3 regions of the Photobacterium piscicola genome follow, and region 1 is predicted to be linked to each of the others. Evidence: predicted binding sites of a transcription regulator. Region 1 holds the regulator's gene; each other region holds the start of a gene.
What was found. The regulator PurR, encoded in region 1, represses purine synthesis genes. The targets are predictions, from matches to a motif close to TNANGNAAACGTTTNCNTNA.
Positions count from the first base shown of each region.

Region 2: the regulator PurR is predicted to act here: its motif matches at 2,290-2,309, upstream of ACJZU6_RS07420 (NupC/NupG family nucleoside CNT transporter).
Region 3: the regulator PurR is predicted to act here: its motif matches at 1,346-1,365, upstream of ACJZU6_RS11725 (inosine/guanosine kinase).

Region 1 is NZ_CP175534.1:1,691,480-1,697,233, reverse strand. Features, by position in the region: gene ACJZU6_RS08135 (iron ABC transporter permease) at 1-691, shown strand, start outside; gene ACJZU6_RS08130 (heme ABC transporter ATP-binding protein) at 688-1,479, shown strand; gene purR (HTH-type transcriptional repressor PurR) at 1,859-2,863, shown strand; gene ACJZU6_RS08120 (TfoX/Sxy family DNA transformation protein) at 3,230-3,817, shown strand; gene ACJZU6_RS08115 (carboxymuconolactone decarboxylase family protein) at 4,298-4,867, shown strand; gene ACJZU6_RS08110 (FAD-dependent oxidoreductase) at 4,857-5,754, shown strand, end outside.
Region 2 is NZ_CP175534.1:1,542,105-1,547,858, forward strand. Features, by position in the region: gene pstC (phosphate ABC transporter permease subunit PstC) at 1-139, opposite strand, end outside; gene ACJZU6_RS07410 (phosphate ABC transporter substrate-binding protein) at 227-1,048, opposite strand; gene ACJZU6_RS07415 (LysR substrate-binding domain-containing protein) at 1,355-2,269, shown strand; gene ACJZU6_RS07420 (NupC/NupG family nucleoside CNT transporter) at 2,527-3,756, shown strand; gene ACJZU6_RS07425 (hypothetical protein) at 3,851-4,126, shown strand; gene ACJZU6_RS07430 (DUF805 domain-containing protein) at 4,145-4,531, shown strand; gene ACJZU6_RS07435 (amino acid permease) at 4,977-5,754, shown strand, end outside.
Region 3 is NZ_CP175534.1:2,476,491-2,482,244, reverse strand. Features, by position in the region: gene adk (adenylate kinase) at 1-120, shown strand, start outside; gene hemH (ferrochelatase) at 345-1,316, shown strand; gene ACJZU6_RS11725 (inosine/guanosine kinase) at 1,468-2,772, shown strand; gene asnB (asparagine synthase B) at 2,841-4,511, opposite strand; gene ACJZU6_RS11715 (cation:proton antiporter family protein) at 4,835-5,754, opposite strand, start outside.

The DNA.
Region 1 (5,754 bases):
ATTAATGGCGCAATACCCTTTATTAATGAATATTGGTGCTGTGCCCTTCTTCGCTTTTTTGGGTGGCGCGCTGAGCACATATTTGGTATATCACCTCGGCACTGATAAAAACGGCACATCTGTCGTGGTAATGCTATTAGCAGGTGTCGCAATTGGTGCTATTTCTGGTGCTGGTTTGGGGCTACTTAACTATATTGCCGATGATCAAGCGCTACGTGATTTTTCATTATGGTCAATGGGATCACTTGCAGGGGCGACTTGGTCAAGTATCTGTCTTGCCTTTGTGAGCCTCATTGTTATCTATTATTATTGTTATCGCCAAGCTAATGCATTGAACGCCTTTTTATTAGGAGAAGCTGAAGCCCGCCATATGGGAGTGGATGTTCAACATCTAAAGCGCAGTTTAATTATTGTATGTGCTGCTGGTGTGGGGATTACCGTTGCTATTACAGGTCCTATTGGCTTTATTGGTCTGGTGATCCCCCATTTAGGGCGCATGATTTCAGGCCCTAATCATAAAACATTATTGCCAATCTCAGCTATTCTAGGTGCTTTAATTTTACTTGTCGCAGATATGATCGCGCGTAGTGCGTTTGCACCACAAGAACTCCCCGTTGGTATTATTACCGCTATTTTAGGCGCTCCATTCTTCATTTATCTATTGAATAAACAAAAAGGCAGAATCGCATGACGGTAACCTCTGCACGCCCAACTGTCATTTCGGCACGTGATTTGCAATTAACATTGGCAGGAAAAGTATTATTAGATGACTTTAATATTGATATAAAAGCGGGTGAAATAACGGCGCTACTTGGGCCTAATGGCGCAGGAAAAAGCACGTTACTTAAAATACTCTGCGGTGAAATGACACCTGAAAATGGGCAGGTTACATTTTTTAATCGCGATATTGAAGATTGGCAACGATCTGAATTGGCGTGCCATTTAGGTATTTTACCGCAACACAGTTCGCTGTCTTTCGCCTTTACCTGTAAAGAAGTGGTTGAACTTGGCACTATGCCGCTATGTTTGTCACGCCAAGAAATTGACGATATCACCCTCACAACCATGCGTAATACTGATGTTCTTCATCTTGCACCACGCTTATATCCCACGTTATCAGGGGGTGAAAAACAACGAATCCATTTCGCACGCGTGCTAACACAACTCAGTCAAGCTGATGATAAATGTATTCTAATGTTAGATGAGCCAACATCTGCCTTAGATCTCGCCCACCAGCATAAAACGCTACAAATGGCACAAACCATGGCAGCAAAAGGTGCCGCGGTTATCATCGTATTACATGATCTCAACTTAGCTGCGCAATATGCTCAACGTATGGTCATTATTCAACACGGTAAGATTCAAGCCGATGGATCACCATGGCAAGCATTACAGCCTGAAATAATTAACAATGTCTACGGTTGGAACATTTCCGTACATCCCCACCCTGTTCATGGTTATCCTTATCTACTATCCTAGTATTAAAGTTCATCGTCTTTTTGATTATCTCTTGTAAATTTCAGTAAAATTACTGAAATTTACGATTTTTTGTTGATAGTTATCAAATAATTTACTCCCAGACAATTGAAACGTTGCACTACGCGTAACACTCAGTAAAATGTGAACGCAAGCGATTACACTTGAAAAATATGCAATAATTATAAAGCCGCGAATAAATGCGGCTTTTAGTGTTAATACTATTTAAGTATGCAGTAGACACATTATTGGTGCCAAATTGAATAATTAACGAGAGACTTTACCGAAAAACATTGAATTATATTCATCTCAGTAATTACTCAATTTGGTACCTCACGATTAGCTAGAAACATCTCTAGCACCCATTATTAGAAGAATAAATATGGCAACCATTAAAGATGTTGCACGTATGGCTGGCGTTTCAACTACAACAGTTTCACACGTGATCAATAAAACGCGCTTTGTCGCAGAAGCAACACAGAAAAAAGTACTTGCTGCTGTTGAAGAGCTTAACTACGCACCAAGTGCTGTTGCGCGTAGCCTAAAATGTAATACAACCCGTACAATTGGCATGCTAGTCACTAAGTCAACCAACCCTTTTTTTGCTGAGGTTGTACATGGTGTTGAAGAGTATTGCTACCGTGAAGGTTACACGCTCATTTTATGTAACACTGAAGGTAACCTTTCTAAGCAATATGATTATTTGCGCATGCTTGCAGAAAAGCGTGTCGATGGCTTATTGGTAATGTGTTCTGATCTTGATCAGAAATTACTGGATTTACTTGAGCGTCAAAAAGACCTACCAATGGTAGTGATGGATTGGGGTCCAGAAAGCCCACATACTGATAAAATTCAGGATAATGCTGAGCAAGGTGGCTACATTGCGACTAAGTATTTTATCGATCATGGTCATAGCCGTATCGGTTGTTTATCAGGCCACAACGATAAATCAACGTGTCGTGAACGTCTAAAAGGCTTTAATAAAGCAATGGCAGAAGCAAACTTAGCAGTTAACGAAAACTGGATTCTTGAAGGTGACTTTGAGTGTGATTCAGCCGTTGAAGCTGCTGAGAAGTATATTGCAATGACAGATCGCCCAACCGCCATTTTCTGTTTCAATGATATTATGGCAATGGCACTGATCAGTACTTTTGAACAAGCAGGGTTACGCGTTCCTGGTGATATTTCAATTATTGGCTACGACAATATTGATCTTGCGCCTTACTTCGCGCCACCATTAACAACTATCCATCAGCCAAAGCGTCGTTTAGGTAAAACCGCCATTAAGATTTTAATGGAACGCATGAAGAACAAAGATCATGAACCTCAAATCTTTGAAATGACGCCAGCCATCGTTGAGCGCAAGTCAGTAAAGGATTTACGCTAACACGCCCCCTTTTGATTGAGCCAATATTTTTATTGGCTTTTTTATAGCTAATGAATTTCGCTCGATGATCCTACAAAAAATATCTTATTCTCAAAAACATGAACAAACTCACAGATTCATCAGCTTTAATTAATATTAAAACTTACCTTTTTAAAAGATCGAATATAATAGGTCTTGTAAATACATATAATAGTAAGCAAAAGACTTACAAATTATAAATAATACTTCTATATTGATAATATTATTTATAAAGTGATACATGGATGATTTAGAGTAGGAAAATTCTCTCGTAAATAACTTTAATAATAAGTCAATTTACGACTACTTTAATGTTAGGTGACACTCATTTATTCACCGAGTAGAAGTATGGATAAACCAATATTAAAAAACTCATTAAAATTATTAGACCATTTAGGTAATGTTAAATCGCGTTCTATATTTGGTGGCTTTGGTATTTTCGCAGGCGAAGCAATGTTCGCACTTGTGGTTAATAATAAACTTCACCTAAGAGCAAACGCTAAAACTGAAGAGGAGTTTCAACAAGCGGGATTAGAACCGTACATCTATAAGAAACGTGGGTTTCCTGTAATAACTAAACATTACGCAATTCTTGATGAATGGTGGGAAGAACCTGAAAAAATAATAGAGCAAGCTAAATATTCTCTTGAAGCAGCACTTGCTGATAAAAAAGCAAAAGAATGTTGCGCGCCAGCTAGGATAAAAGATTTACCTAACTTACGCCTATCAAATGAAAGAATGCTCAAAAAAGCAGGTATTCAAACTATTGATCAACTATACGATCTTGGTGCACTCAACGCCTATAAGGCATTACAAAAAACACAAGAGGCATCATTAAGTTTAGAATTATTATGGGCTCTAGAAGGTGCTATACATGGCCAACATTGGTCTGTAATACCAGAAAGTAGACGTAACGAACTGCTCGCAAAACTATAATAAATATATTCGTCAACTGGCTAAGTGACGCTTAAGAATAAAGAGGCTCAGTGCCTCTTTAATTTATTTTATTCGATATCTGCATATAATCTTTCCAAACTATCCTTACTTGAACCTGCACTTCCTCTGAACACATCTTACTGTGTACATTAATTATACAGCACAATTAAAAATACACATTCCATGAAGAAATAGTTATCCAAGATCCTGTTTATTCTTTATATCGAAAATCATAGATACATCCTTCATAAAAACGTATTTTTAACGTTCTTGAACGAATATTTATCCAATACCACACTAAAGCATCATTCACCACATAAAATGTAACAATTCATACATTCATTATTGTTATTTGTTCTTTGTTATATCTAATAATTTTTTGAATAATAAAAATTTTTGTCATTAAATGAAATACAATATCACTTCCCTCGGTCTTGCTACTTAATAGTCGATGTGATTCTCATTTAATAAGGACATACCTTGCGTATATTAACCAAAAAAACATTCTCATTATGGGTCAAACCTTTGCTATGGCTTCAAAAACGCCATTTTGGCAATATTCTCAATCCCGCGAAACTATGGGGACAAAAACCAGTGCTTTTCTGGTTAGTGGCTTTGTTCTTTGGTTACCTTGATCGTAAAAAATCACCGATTGATGCAGTGATACGTTCATTAGTCTGTGTACGAGTATCACAACTAAATGATTGTGCTTTCTGTGTTGACGCTAATGGCATGAAATTAGCAGAGCGCTGCCATTCATTAGAAAAAATTAAAGCACTTGCACACTGGCAATCTTCTGATCACTTTTCAGAGCAAGAACAAGCAGTGTTAGCTTATACCGAAGCAATGACTCTTAGCGATCAACATGTCAGTGATGAAATGCTAGCAGCGCTTGCAACATGGTATAGCAGCGATGATATTATTGAATTAACCGCATTAGTGAGTTTTCAAAATTTATCCGCTAAGTTTAATACTGCGCTAGATGTTCCTGCACAAGGTTTTTGCTCATTACCTATTCAGCCTCAACAAAGGAGCCACGATGAAAAGTAATAAACTTTTGTTGCTTACCGTTATATTGGCAATTATTGGCACTTGGTTTTATTTTGACCTTGGCCAATACCTTACCCTTGAAGCGGCTAAACGTGAACAATTAACCCTGCAAGACTATATTATTGAAAATCCAATTACATCTTATATTGGCTTTTTTAGTTTATATATTTTAGTCACTGCTCTGTCTATTCCTGGCGCATCAATATTAACCTTATTAGGCGCAGCTTTATTTGGTTTCTGGGCCAGCCTAATTATGGTGTCTTTTGCCAGTACAATAGGCGCAACACTGGCCTTTCTATCTAGTCGTTTTATTTTACGTGATTGGGTACAAGCAAAATTTGGTAATCGCTTAACAACCTTAAATGATGGCATAAAGAAAGAAGGCGGATTTTATCTGCTGAGTTTACGTTTAATTCCTGTTTTCCCTTTTTTCCTTATTAATCTTTTAATGGGATTAACCATAATTAAAACCCGTACTTTTTTCTGGGTTAGCCAATTAGGAATGTTAGCGGGTACTGCCGTTTATATTAATGCGGGTACTCAACTTGGAAAAATAGATTCACTCAGTGGCATCATCTCTGCCCCCGTTTTATTCTCTTTAGTTCTACTTGGCATTTTCCCATTACTTACAAAATGGATCATGAAAACAACGGCTATTAAAAAACAATACAAACAATGGCAAAAGCCCGCTCGCTTTGATCAGAATCTAGTTGTCATTGGTGCAGGTTCTGGCGGTTTAGTTAGCGCGTACATTGCTGCCGCAGTAAAAGCAGATGTTACTCTTATTGAACGTCACAAAATGGGAGGCGATTGTTTAAATACTGGTTGTGTTCCATCAAAAGCACTTATTCGTGCAGCACATACTGCGGCTGATATCAAAAATGCAT
Region 2 (5,754 bases), 150 kb from region 1:
TGGTTACGAGGGATAAAATACCGATAGCTGCGCTGAGCATAAATAGGTATTTAAAGAACAATTCTCGCCAGTCAATACGTTTCTTCGACTTTAGCAACGGTGTATCCTTGATCGATTTTTCAATATTTGCGATGGTCATAATCTACACTCCAGAAACAAGACCAATAATTGTCTATTTCTGAGAAGTCAAAAACGCTCAACTCAAATGTTGAGCGTTAAAAAAAAATTAGTTAACTGAGATAAAGCCTTTATCTGCAACAATCTTTTGTGCTGCTGGCGATTGTGTCCATGTAAGGAATTGTAATGCTTCAGCTGATGGACGACCTTCTTTATAAACCACAATGAATGGGCGTTGAACGCTATAATCACCGGCTTTAATTGAAGCTACAGAGGGTTTATGGCCATCAATAGTGAGTGCTTTGACTGTGTTATCAACTGAACCTAGTGAAATGTAACCGATAGCAAAAGGATTATTCGCAACCGTTGTTTTTAGCTGACCATTGCCACTTGCCACTTGTGCTTTTTGTGAAATGGCAGAGACTTTGATTCCGTTAATTTTTTTCTTTAGTGACATAATGTCTTCAAATGCACCACGGGTACCTGATGCTGTATCGCGAGTTGCGACAACGATAGGTTTATCTTCACCACCCACTTGTTTCCAGTTAGTGACATTGCCTTTGTAGATCTCAGTGATTTGTTCTTTGGTTAGATCGGTGACCGAGTTACTGTTATTCACCACCACGGCAATACCGTCTCGTGCAATAACAACTTCTTTAAGTTGTGGTGATTCTTCTGATTTTTTCAAGCTACGTGATGACATGCCAAGATCTGCCGAGCCATCGTGAGCAACACGAATACCCGCTGATGATCCTGGTCCTTGAACTTCTACCGTAACATCGTTAGATTTTGCATAAGTCTCACCCAAAACTTCCATGAGGGGAGAAACAGAGCTAGAACCTACAACAGAGATAGTCTCGCCAGCAAACACTGCAGAACTCGTTATAAGTGAACTTGCAACAACAACTGCGCCGATAATCTTTGTTTTCATTTTCCTAATCCTTTCTTGTTGGGCAAAATGCCAATAGGTTTGAATGAACATGACAAAGAGTAGGAAAGTTATGTGACAGTAATGTTTCAGAAGTTTGAACACTCGATGAATGTTGTAATAAAATACGATGAGGTATGTAGCGATGTACGCTGCTATTACGTGTTATTTTCTATGTATAACAAGTAGGAATTAATATTCAGTTAATAAAGGGCTGACATATACTATCAATGACAACAGAATTACGGATTAAATGAATCTTCCCGTATAGGTGTTATTAGATTTTTTATTTAAAGATAAAGGTTGTAGATGTTAAAAAAAGCACAGCAAATGATTGTTTTTAATGCACTTACTAAACAACAAAGCTTTACTAAAGCAGCACAGTTACTTGATATATCTCGCACTCAAGTGAGTAAACTTATCCAGCAACTAGAACAACGACTTGGAGTACAATTAGTACAACGAACAACGCGCTCTTTTGCATTAACAGAGGCGGGACGTTTGTTTGCTAAGCATTGTGAAAAAGTAGTAGAAGAAATAAATGAAGCTGAAAGTGAATTATTAGGAAATGAAGACAATTCCCAAGGTTTATTACGCGTAGGTATTGCGCAGTCTTTCGCATCTAACCACGTAGCACCCTATATTAATGAGTTCCATGAACAATATCCATTATTAAACTTAGAGTTGAGTTTATTTGATCATCGTGTTGATTTAATTGCAGAGCAGCTCGATCTTTGGATTGGGTTTATGGATTCTCCACCAGAAGGGTTTGTGGCGCGGCATTTGAGTAATTGTGACTTTGTATTGGTGGCAAGTCCTGAATATTTAGCGACTCACGGTGTGCCTTATCACCCAAGTGACTTAATTGAGCATAATTGCATTATTTATTTTAGTCGTGAGCGTAAAGATAATGTCTGGAGCTTTAGTCAACAAAGCGATAATCAGGATATTAAAGTGACGGGGAATTACCGTGTTGACTCTGCTGATGCTATTCGAGATGTGACAATTGCAGGTAATGGGGTTGGGTACTTAGCAACCTATTTGTTAACTGATGAAATTCGCCAAGGTAAGTTGATTCGGTTGATGCCAGATTGGCAATTAACCCAGCATATGCCTTTATATGCTGTTTATCCAAGGCATAAATTTTTACCGAATAAAGTAAATCTATTCATTGAATTTATTCGACGCCATATCGATGTGGGTAATATTTTGTGTAAATGGTAATGATGTAAAAAACAGCGATTACGCGCAAACGGTTGGCTAAAACTCACCTTTGAATGTTTCAAATTGTAAACATTGAGGGTAATAGTATCCCTCACAGGAACTAATCTAATGAATTTCGTTTGCTTAGCTTAAAAACAATGCAATTCAGCTGTGTTTTGTTAATTTACTGTTGCTTGTAATAACAATTTGATCCTTGTCACACTTTTTTTTATGAATACACTCTTTCCGCAATCGTTTACTACACCAAACATTGGGGAATGACTTTGCATTATCTCGTCGGCCTACTCGGTATAATTACTATTTTTACAGTTGGTTTTTTATTTTCTGAAAACCGCTCAGCAGTGAACTGGCGCAGTGTACTCGGTGCTTTTTGCATCCAAGTTGTCTTTGCAGCTTTTATTCTTTATGTACCCATTGGTCGAGTGGTACTAAACAGTGTGTCTGGCGCAGTTTCTGGCGTAATTGATTATGGCCATGAAGGGACATCTTTCTTATTTGGTCAACTAGCCCAATTTAAATTAGGCTTTATTTTTGCGGTTAATGTCTTACCTTCTATTGTCTTCTTTTCAGCATTAATTTCCGTATTATATTACGTGGGCATCATGAAATGGGTGATTCGCGGTATTGGTGGCTTATTACAACGTTTATTGGGCACGACGCGTACTGAATCAATGTCTGCAACAGCAAATATCTTTGTTGGCTCTGTAGAAGCACCATTGGTTGTTCGTCCATTCCTTGCTCGAATGACACGATCTGAATTATTTGCCGTAATGGTGGGCGGATTAGCCTCTGTTGCTGGTGGTACTATGGTTGGTTATGCTGGGCTTGGCGTACAGCTAAAGTACCTTATTGCGGCAAGTTTTATGTCTGCTCCTGCTGGATTAATGATGGCGAAACTGATCGTGCCACAAACTGAAGGTGTACACAGCATGGAAGAAGAAGATGACGGTGAAGAAGATGAACCCGTTAACTTAGTCGATGCAGCTTCTCGTGGTGCTTTGAGTGGTTTACAGATTGCAATGGCTGTGGGTGCAAGTTTATTGGCTGTTATCAGCTTAATTGCCATGGTGAATGGTGGTCTTGGTCATATTGGTCACTGGGTTGGTATTGATGATCTAAGTTTAAATCTGATTTTTGGTTACCTGTTTGCACCTGTTGCTTGGTTAATTGGGGTACCTTGGTCAGAAGCGACAACGGCAGCTAGCCTTATTGGTACTAAAATTGCTGTTAATGAGTTTATTGCCTTTGCTGAGCTAATGAAACCAGAAACGATTGCTAAATTGAGTGAGCATTCTCAAGCGATAGTTACTTTTGCATTATGTGGGTTTGCTAACTTAACCTCTATTGCGATGTTAATGGGTGGGTTAGGCGGCATCGTACCGAAACGTCGCCCTGAAATCGCTCGTTTAGGTATGAAGGCTATTTTTGCCGCAACCTTAGCAAATTTAATGAGTGCAACGTTAGCAGGTTTATTTCTTCCTCTTTAAGAGTAATATATTCACGCTAAGCAATTAAAATAAACAGAGAGCCTAGCTCTCTGTTTTTGCATCTAATAAAAGCACCAATAATGGGAGAAGATCAATGAAATCGGAAAGCGATAAGCTCATTGCTAAGCATGAACAATTAATTCATAGTGATGGTTTAACCGTGTCTTCTCATACTCAACGGGATGATGGTGAATGGATACAGCATTCGTTGATGATAGACGGTTATAATGTGCCTTTTAAATTTAAGCGTAAGTCAAAATATAAAACGCTGACTGGTGCAAAAGTCAATATGACTTATTACGCTGACATCATTGTTGTTGCTGGCTTAGAATTTGAAATAATGAAAGTTGTTCGCATTAAGCGTTATTAATATTAACAAGGAAAAAGAATGAATTGGTATTTTTTAGTTCTTAGTAAATATGCTCAATTTCAAGGGCGTTCCCGCAGAAAAGAATTTTGGTTTTTTACCTTAATTAACGCATTGATAAGTATGGCATGCAGTCTCGTTGATACAACATTACAGCTACCAACCTTGATGGAAGGCTATGGGGTGTTAGCCGCGTTATATGCAGTTTTTGCCTTTATTCCGACAGTAGCTGTTACTGTTCGTCGTTTGCATGATCAAGATCGTACCGGCTGGTGGGCGTTAATTATGTTAATCCCAATTGTTGGTATTTTGGTTCTGCTTTATTTTATGGTGCAAAACAGTGCCGAAGGCAGTAACCGTTTTGGTAGTAATCCAAAACAGAATGATAATTCAACACTAAGCGTCTAAATTCGTTGATATCTTAATTAAATGAACATGACCCAGTCTTCGGATTGGGTTTTTTTGTTGAATAGAAACAGAAATAGAATCATTCATTCCATTCCTGAACAATGTGCTTTAGTATGATGCTATTAGCTGACCACACTGTTTTGACCGAAACAGCGATTATATTCTGACCGAATATGGCTAATAAACTGAGTTTCATCGTTTAGGAGTACGATAATGACGCAATACCACCAATATGAACCCCCCTTATCATCGATATCGCATATGTCTTCTTTTAATGCGGTATGTACTGTAATGGCCTTTTTTTCTGCCTCTTATTTTAGTTTCCGATTTAGTAACGGTTCTCTGTAACCGCACTTGTTATTGATTAAAAATCACAGGTTATGACTCATGTATCTGATTATAGATATATGGATTGCTATATCTAACAATAAGAAAAGAGAAAAATATGAATACTAAATTATTAGGAAGTTCGCTGATTATTGCGGGCACAGCGCTAGGTGCTGGTATGCTTGCTATACCGATGGTATTAGCACAGTTTGGTTTGTTATCTGGTTCCTTATTAATGTTACTTATATGGAGTGGCACGACTTACGCTGCTTTATTATTATTAGAAGCCAGTATTAAAGTGGGTGGTGGCTTAGGGATGAACACTATTGCCCGAAAAACATTGGGTAAAGGTGGTCAATTAGTCACTAATGGATTGTTGTATGCATTATTAGTTTGTTTATTAATGGCTTACATTATTGGCGCTGGTGATTTAGTTCAAAAGTTAGCGACTGGTTTTGGTTTTGATCTGTCAATGCTACAAAGCCAGATCACTTTTACTGTACTTGCTGGTTTTATTGTTGCCGCAGGAACTGGCGTCGTTGATAAGCTGAATCGTGTTTTATTTTTAATCATGGTTGCAGTATTAATCATTACCTTATGCGCTTTGATTCCCGGTATGAGTTTTAATCATTTTTTTGAAGCGAGTAATAATAGTAATATTGATTTAATTAAGACCAGTGCAGTATTGTTCACTAGTTTTGGTTTCTTTCCCGTTATACCGTCATTAGTGTCATACAATGATAAAGCAAGCCATAAGCAATTAAGAAATATGGTGTTACTAGGCTCATTGATTCCTCTAAGTTGCTATTTACTGTGGTTATATGCGGTTGTTGGTAGTTTATCAGCAGAACAACTGGTTAAATTTGATAATGTTTCGGTATTAATTGATGCATTAA
Region 3 (5,754 bases), 790 kb from region 1:
GCACCACTTATCGAGTACTACGGTAAAGAAGCAGCGGCTGGTAACACTAAGTACCTTAAATTCGATGGTACTTTACCTGTTGCTGAAGTAAGCGCACAGCTTGAGAAAGCACTAGCATAAATAACATTGTTGATTAGCTAATATTTATAATAGCTAATAACGATGTAAATAAACGGGCTTACCAATTGGTAATGCTCGTTTTTTTTGGTTTTAATATACGGGTGTTATAAGATGTTATAACAAGATTGAGTATTTTTTGTTGCTGAAATGTATTCGTTTGAGGCTGGAAATAACGTATTTTCAGCGACGGGAATAAATAGAGTAAAGATAAAGGATAAATACCGATGACAATAAATAATAACTATGGGGTATTACTGGTTAATCTTGGTACTCCTGATGCACCAACAACTGCTGGCGTGAAACAGTTTTTAGCTGAATTTTTGCATGATAAGCGAGTCGTGGATATGACGCGTTGGTTATGGTGTCCTATTTTGCATGGCATTATTTTACCAATACGTTCACCTAAAGTGGCTAAATTATATCAATCAGTATGGATGGATGATGGATCACCGTTAATGGTGTATTCTCGTCGTCAGCAACAAGCCCTACAACAAAAGCTTAATGTTCCTGTTGCATTAGGAATGACTTATGGTGAGCCGAGTATTCAATCAGGCTTGCAGCAATTAAAGCAACAAGGGTGCAAACAAATACTTGTGTTGCCGCTATACCCTCAATATTCAGCGACGACAACAGCTGCGGTTTTTGATCGTATTGCTAAAGAGTTGAAAACAGTGCCTGAATTACCCGAATTACGGTTTGTGAACCATTATTATGATCACCCTGATTATATTGCTGCGTTAGCTCAATCTGTTGAAAAAGTTTGGGCAGAGAAAGGACAACCAGATTATTTATTATGTTCTTATCATGGCATTCCCCAACGTTATGCAGATAATGGCGATCCCTATCCAGATCATTGTCATCAAACAACCGTGTTACTTGCTCAGTCGCTTGATATGGCGCGAGAAAAAATGAGCATGAGTTATCAATCTATTTTTGGGCGTGAAGAATGGTTAAAACCGTATACTGAAGCGACGATTCGCTCGTTAGCAGAAAAAGGCATAAAACGGTTGGATGTAATGTGCCCGGCTTTTTCGGTTGATTGCTTAGAAACCTTAGAAGAGATTGCTGAACAATGTAAAGAGGTATTTATTGAGGCAGGTGGCAAAGAGTTTAATTTGATCCCATGCTTAAATGATGATTCTGCTCATATAGCAATGATGGAAAGCTTGGTTAAGCAGCATACACAAGGATGGTAATGCCGATAGCGACAGGAAAATTATTCCCTTGACGATAACGTTTGCGTTATTGTTTATGGCTATTATTCGCAAAACCTATGATAGCTTTTGCTTTTATGTACCAAATTCTGTGATAGAATTCGCAAAATTTACAACTTGACAGCCCATTGACATGAAATTTCCAGGCCAACGAAAATCTAAGCATTATTTTCCCGTACATGCTCGCGATCCACTTCTAAGTCAAACGAAGATAGAGAAGCGTTTAACACGTACTCATGTTGTGGGTATCGATCAAACATTGGTTGATATTGAAGCCTACGTTGATGATGAGTTTCTGGAACGTTATGAGCTAAGTAAAGGGCATTCATTAGTTATTACTGATGAAAAAGCTGAAGCGCTTTACCATGAGCTAAAAGAAAATAATCTTGTGACTCATGAGTTTGCTGGCGGCACAATCGGTAATACTTTACATAACTATTCAGTATTAGCCGATGATAAATCTGTATTATTAGGCGTGATGAGTAAAGACATTGAAATTGGTAGCTATGCGTACCGTTATCTTTGTAATACCTCAAGCCGTATGGATATGAACTATTTACAACCTGTAGATGGTCCTATTGGCCGTTGTTTTGCGCTGATTTCTAAAGATGGTGAGCGTACCTTCGCAATTAACGAAGGTCGAATGAACCAACTGAAGCCTGATAGTATTCCTGAGTGCGTATTTGAAAACGCATCAGCTTTAGTACTGACCGCTTATCTTGTTCGTTGTAAGCCAGGCGACCCAATGCCAGCTGCAACAATGCAAGCAATTGAGTACGCGAAAAAATATGATGTGCCTGTTGTATTAACATTGGGTACTAAATTCGTTATTCAAGATGATCCACAGTGGTGGCGTGATTTCTTACGTGATCATGTTACTGTGGTTGCAATGAACGAAGACGAAGGCGAAGCATTAACTGGCGAGTCAGATCCTCTTGTTGCAGCAGATAAAACTCTTGAGTGGGTTGATCTTGTACTATGTACTGCGGGCCCTGTTGGGTTATACACTGCGGGTTATACTGAAGAGTCAGCAAAACGTGAAACTGCGTTGCCACTATTACCAGGTGATATTGCTGAATTTAACCGTTACGAATTTAGTCGTCCAATGATTAAAGCAACGTGTGAAAACCCAACTAAGGTTTATTCACATATCGCTCCATATATGGGTGGCCCAGAGCGTATTAAAAATACTAACGGTGCTGGTGATGGTGCATTATCTGCGTTATTACATGATATGTCTGCTAACCGTTACCATAAAGAAAACGTGCCAAATTCAAGTAAGCACCAGTATTCTTTCCTAACTTACTCATCATTTTCACAAGTTTGTTTGTACGCAAACCGTGTAAGTTATGAAGTATTAGCCCAGTATTCACCTCGTCTTTCTCGTGGCTTACCTGAGCGTGAAGATAGCCTAGAAGAAGCTTATTGGGAACGTTAATAACACATTGTTATTAATTAAAAAAAACCGCCATTTTTGATGGCGGTTTTTTTATGCGGTAAATTTATTTATTTTTTGTAAGCTTGGTTATGAACCGCGGCAATCGCACGACCTGATGGATCGGCGGCATTTTTAAAGCTCTCATCCCACTCAATTGCTTTGGCACTAGAACAAGCAATAGATGGACCACCAGGAACACATTTAGCTGCGCTTTCTAATGGGAATAGTTCTTCAAAAATTTCACGGTAAACATAGCCTTCTTTTGTTGTTGGCGTGTTATACGGGAAACGGAACGCAGCAGTAGCTAATTGCTGATCGGTGACTTTAGCTGCCGCGACTTCTTTAAGGCTATCAATCCAGCCATAGCCGACACCGTCTGAAAACTGCTCTTTTTGGCGCCATGCAACAGACTCTGGAAGGTAGTGTTCAAAACACTCGCGAACAATGTGTTTTTCCATTTTGCCGTTGCCACACATTTTATCTTGAGGGTTAATGCGCATTGCAACATCAAGGAATTCTTTATCCAAGAACGGTACTCGTGCTTCGATGCCCCATGCCGCCATTGATTTGTTCGCGCGTGCACAGTCAAACATATTAAGCGCTAACAATTTACGCACTGTCTCTTCATGAAATTCTTTTGCGTTAGGCGCTTTATGGAAATATAAATAGCCACCAAAGATTTCATCAGCACCTTCTCCTGAAAGTACCATTTTAATACCCATTGCACGGATCTTACGTGACATCAAATACATAGGGGTTGATGCACGAATCGTGGTGACATCATAGGTTTCAATGTGGTAAATCACATCACGAATAGCATCTAACCCTTCTTGAACGGTATAGGTTAATTCATGGTGAACCGTACCAATTGCATCTGCTACAATTTTCGCTGCTTTTAAATCGGGAGCACCTTCAAGGCCGATAGCAAAGGAGTGCAGTGTTGGCCACCATGCTTGTGACTGCTCATCATCTTCAATACGTTTAGCTGCAAATTTTTTCGTGATAGCAGAAATAACGGATGAATCTAAACCACCTGACAGTAATACCCCATAAGGTACATCTGTCATTAATTGGCGTTTAACGGCACTTTCAAGCGCATCGGTTAATGCTACTTTATCTGTTTTAGCGTCTTTAACGGCATCAAATTCCATCCAGTCACGTTTGTAGTAACGAACAGGTTCGCCTTTTTTACTCCAAAGATAAGTACCTGGAGGAAATTCACTGATTGTTTTACACACAGGGACTAGTGCTTTCATTTCTGATGCAACATAGAAGTTACCATGCTCATCATAGCCTTGATAAAGTGGAATGATGCCAATGTGGTCACGGCCAATAAGGTAAGCATCTTCTTGCTCATCATAAAGAATAAAGGCAAAGATACCGTTGAGGTAATCTAACAGTTCTGGGCCTTTTTCTTTATAAAGCGCTAAAATAATTTCACAATCAGATTCTGTTTGGAAAGGGTAATCAGGTGCAAATTCAGCACGTAGTTCTTTATGGTTATAGATTTCACCATTTACTGCAAGTACATGACTTTTATCTGTGTTGTACAGCGGTTGTTCGCCACTATTAAGGTCAACGATTGCTAAACGCTCATGAACTAGAATAGCATTGTCTGAGGCATAAATACCTGACCAATCAGGGCCGCGGTGGCGCATTTTTTTTGATAGCTCAAGAGCTGTTGTACGAAGTACTGATGAGTCGCTCTTGATGTCAAGGATACCGAATACTGAACACATAATAATACTACTCCAAACGTTTTATTTTTATTATCCATAATTAATGGAAATGTATCATGTAGCTAATAAGTTATCATTATGATAATTGATGTTGATGCCACATCTCTTTTCTCGTTGATTGTTAAAATCACGTATTCGTTAATAAATTACAACCAATTATTGTAATTATATTTAATTAAAGCGCTGGTGGTGAATATTATCTATTTAAAATGGCTTTTTCTGAATATTATCTATTTAACGGTAGTTTTTTAATTAAAAAAATAAACAATGGTGGCGCCATTGTTTATTTTTCATTGCGAAATATCTAACTTTTGAAGCGCAACTTAGGACGTTTTGAGAGGGGATATCTGAGGTTGAAGGTGGTCACAGACATCACGCGCAAAACCGCTACCTGCTTCGCTGTAAATATTAAAGGCAGCATCAATACCTTGCTGATGTAATTGGGTTTCTTCATCACTGTATTTAGCTATAGCCGCTATTTTTCCTTGGAAATGGCGGCTTTTAAGCTGATCTAAAGCGTAAATGTTGGCGGTGCCATTTGGCATCGCTAATAAAATAAGCTCAATGTGATGATTTTTGATAACTCGTTCCCAAAAATCAGGGTCGGTGGCATCACCATGAATGACATTACGCTGTTGCTGGCGATGTAACTCTACTGATTCTTGACGAGTCTCAACCCCAATAATCTGTTGACCATACCGACTTTCTAACTCGTCATAGGCGCCTGAACCGATACGTCCCATGCCTAGAATAAGAATACTGGCATTTCCTAAATCAATCAGTTTGTCATTACAATTTAATCGATCAGGATCAAATTCTTTTAGTCGCTTAGCCGCTTCAGTATAGAGTTTATGACTCATACTGTTCAGTGGTGCAGCGAGCAGAAATGATAAGGAGACGGCGATAGCCATGGCCACTAAAAATGTACCCGGTAATAACCCCATTTTATAGGCGACACCACCCACAATAAGGCCAAATTCACTGTAATTAAATAAGGTTAACGTGGCTAACATTGAGGTTCGTACACGATAGCGACATAAATGGAATACGGCGTAATAAAGAATGCCTTTAAGTGGTAATAGCAGCATTAATACCAGTGCCATTAACATACCATTGACGGTAGGGGATTCTGCGAGACCAATGTTTAAAAAGAAGCATACCAAGAGGAGTTCTTTAAAATTAAACAATGATTTAGCCATCTCTGATGCTTTAGGATGACCAGCCATTAGCATGCCTAATATCA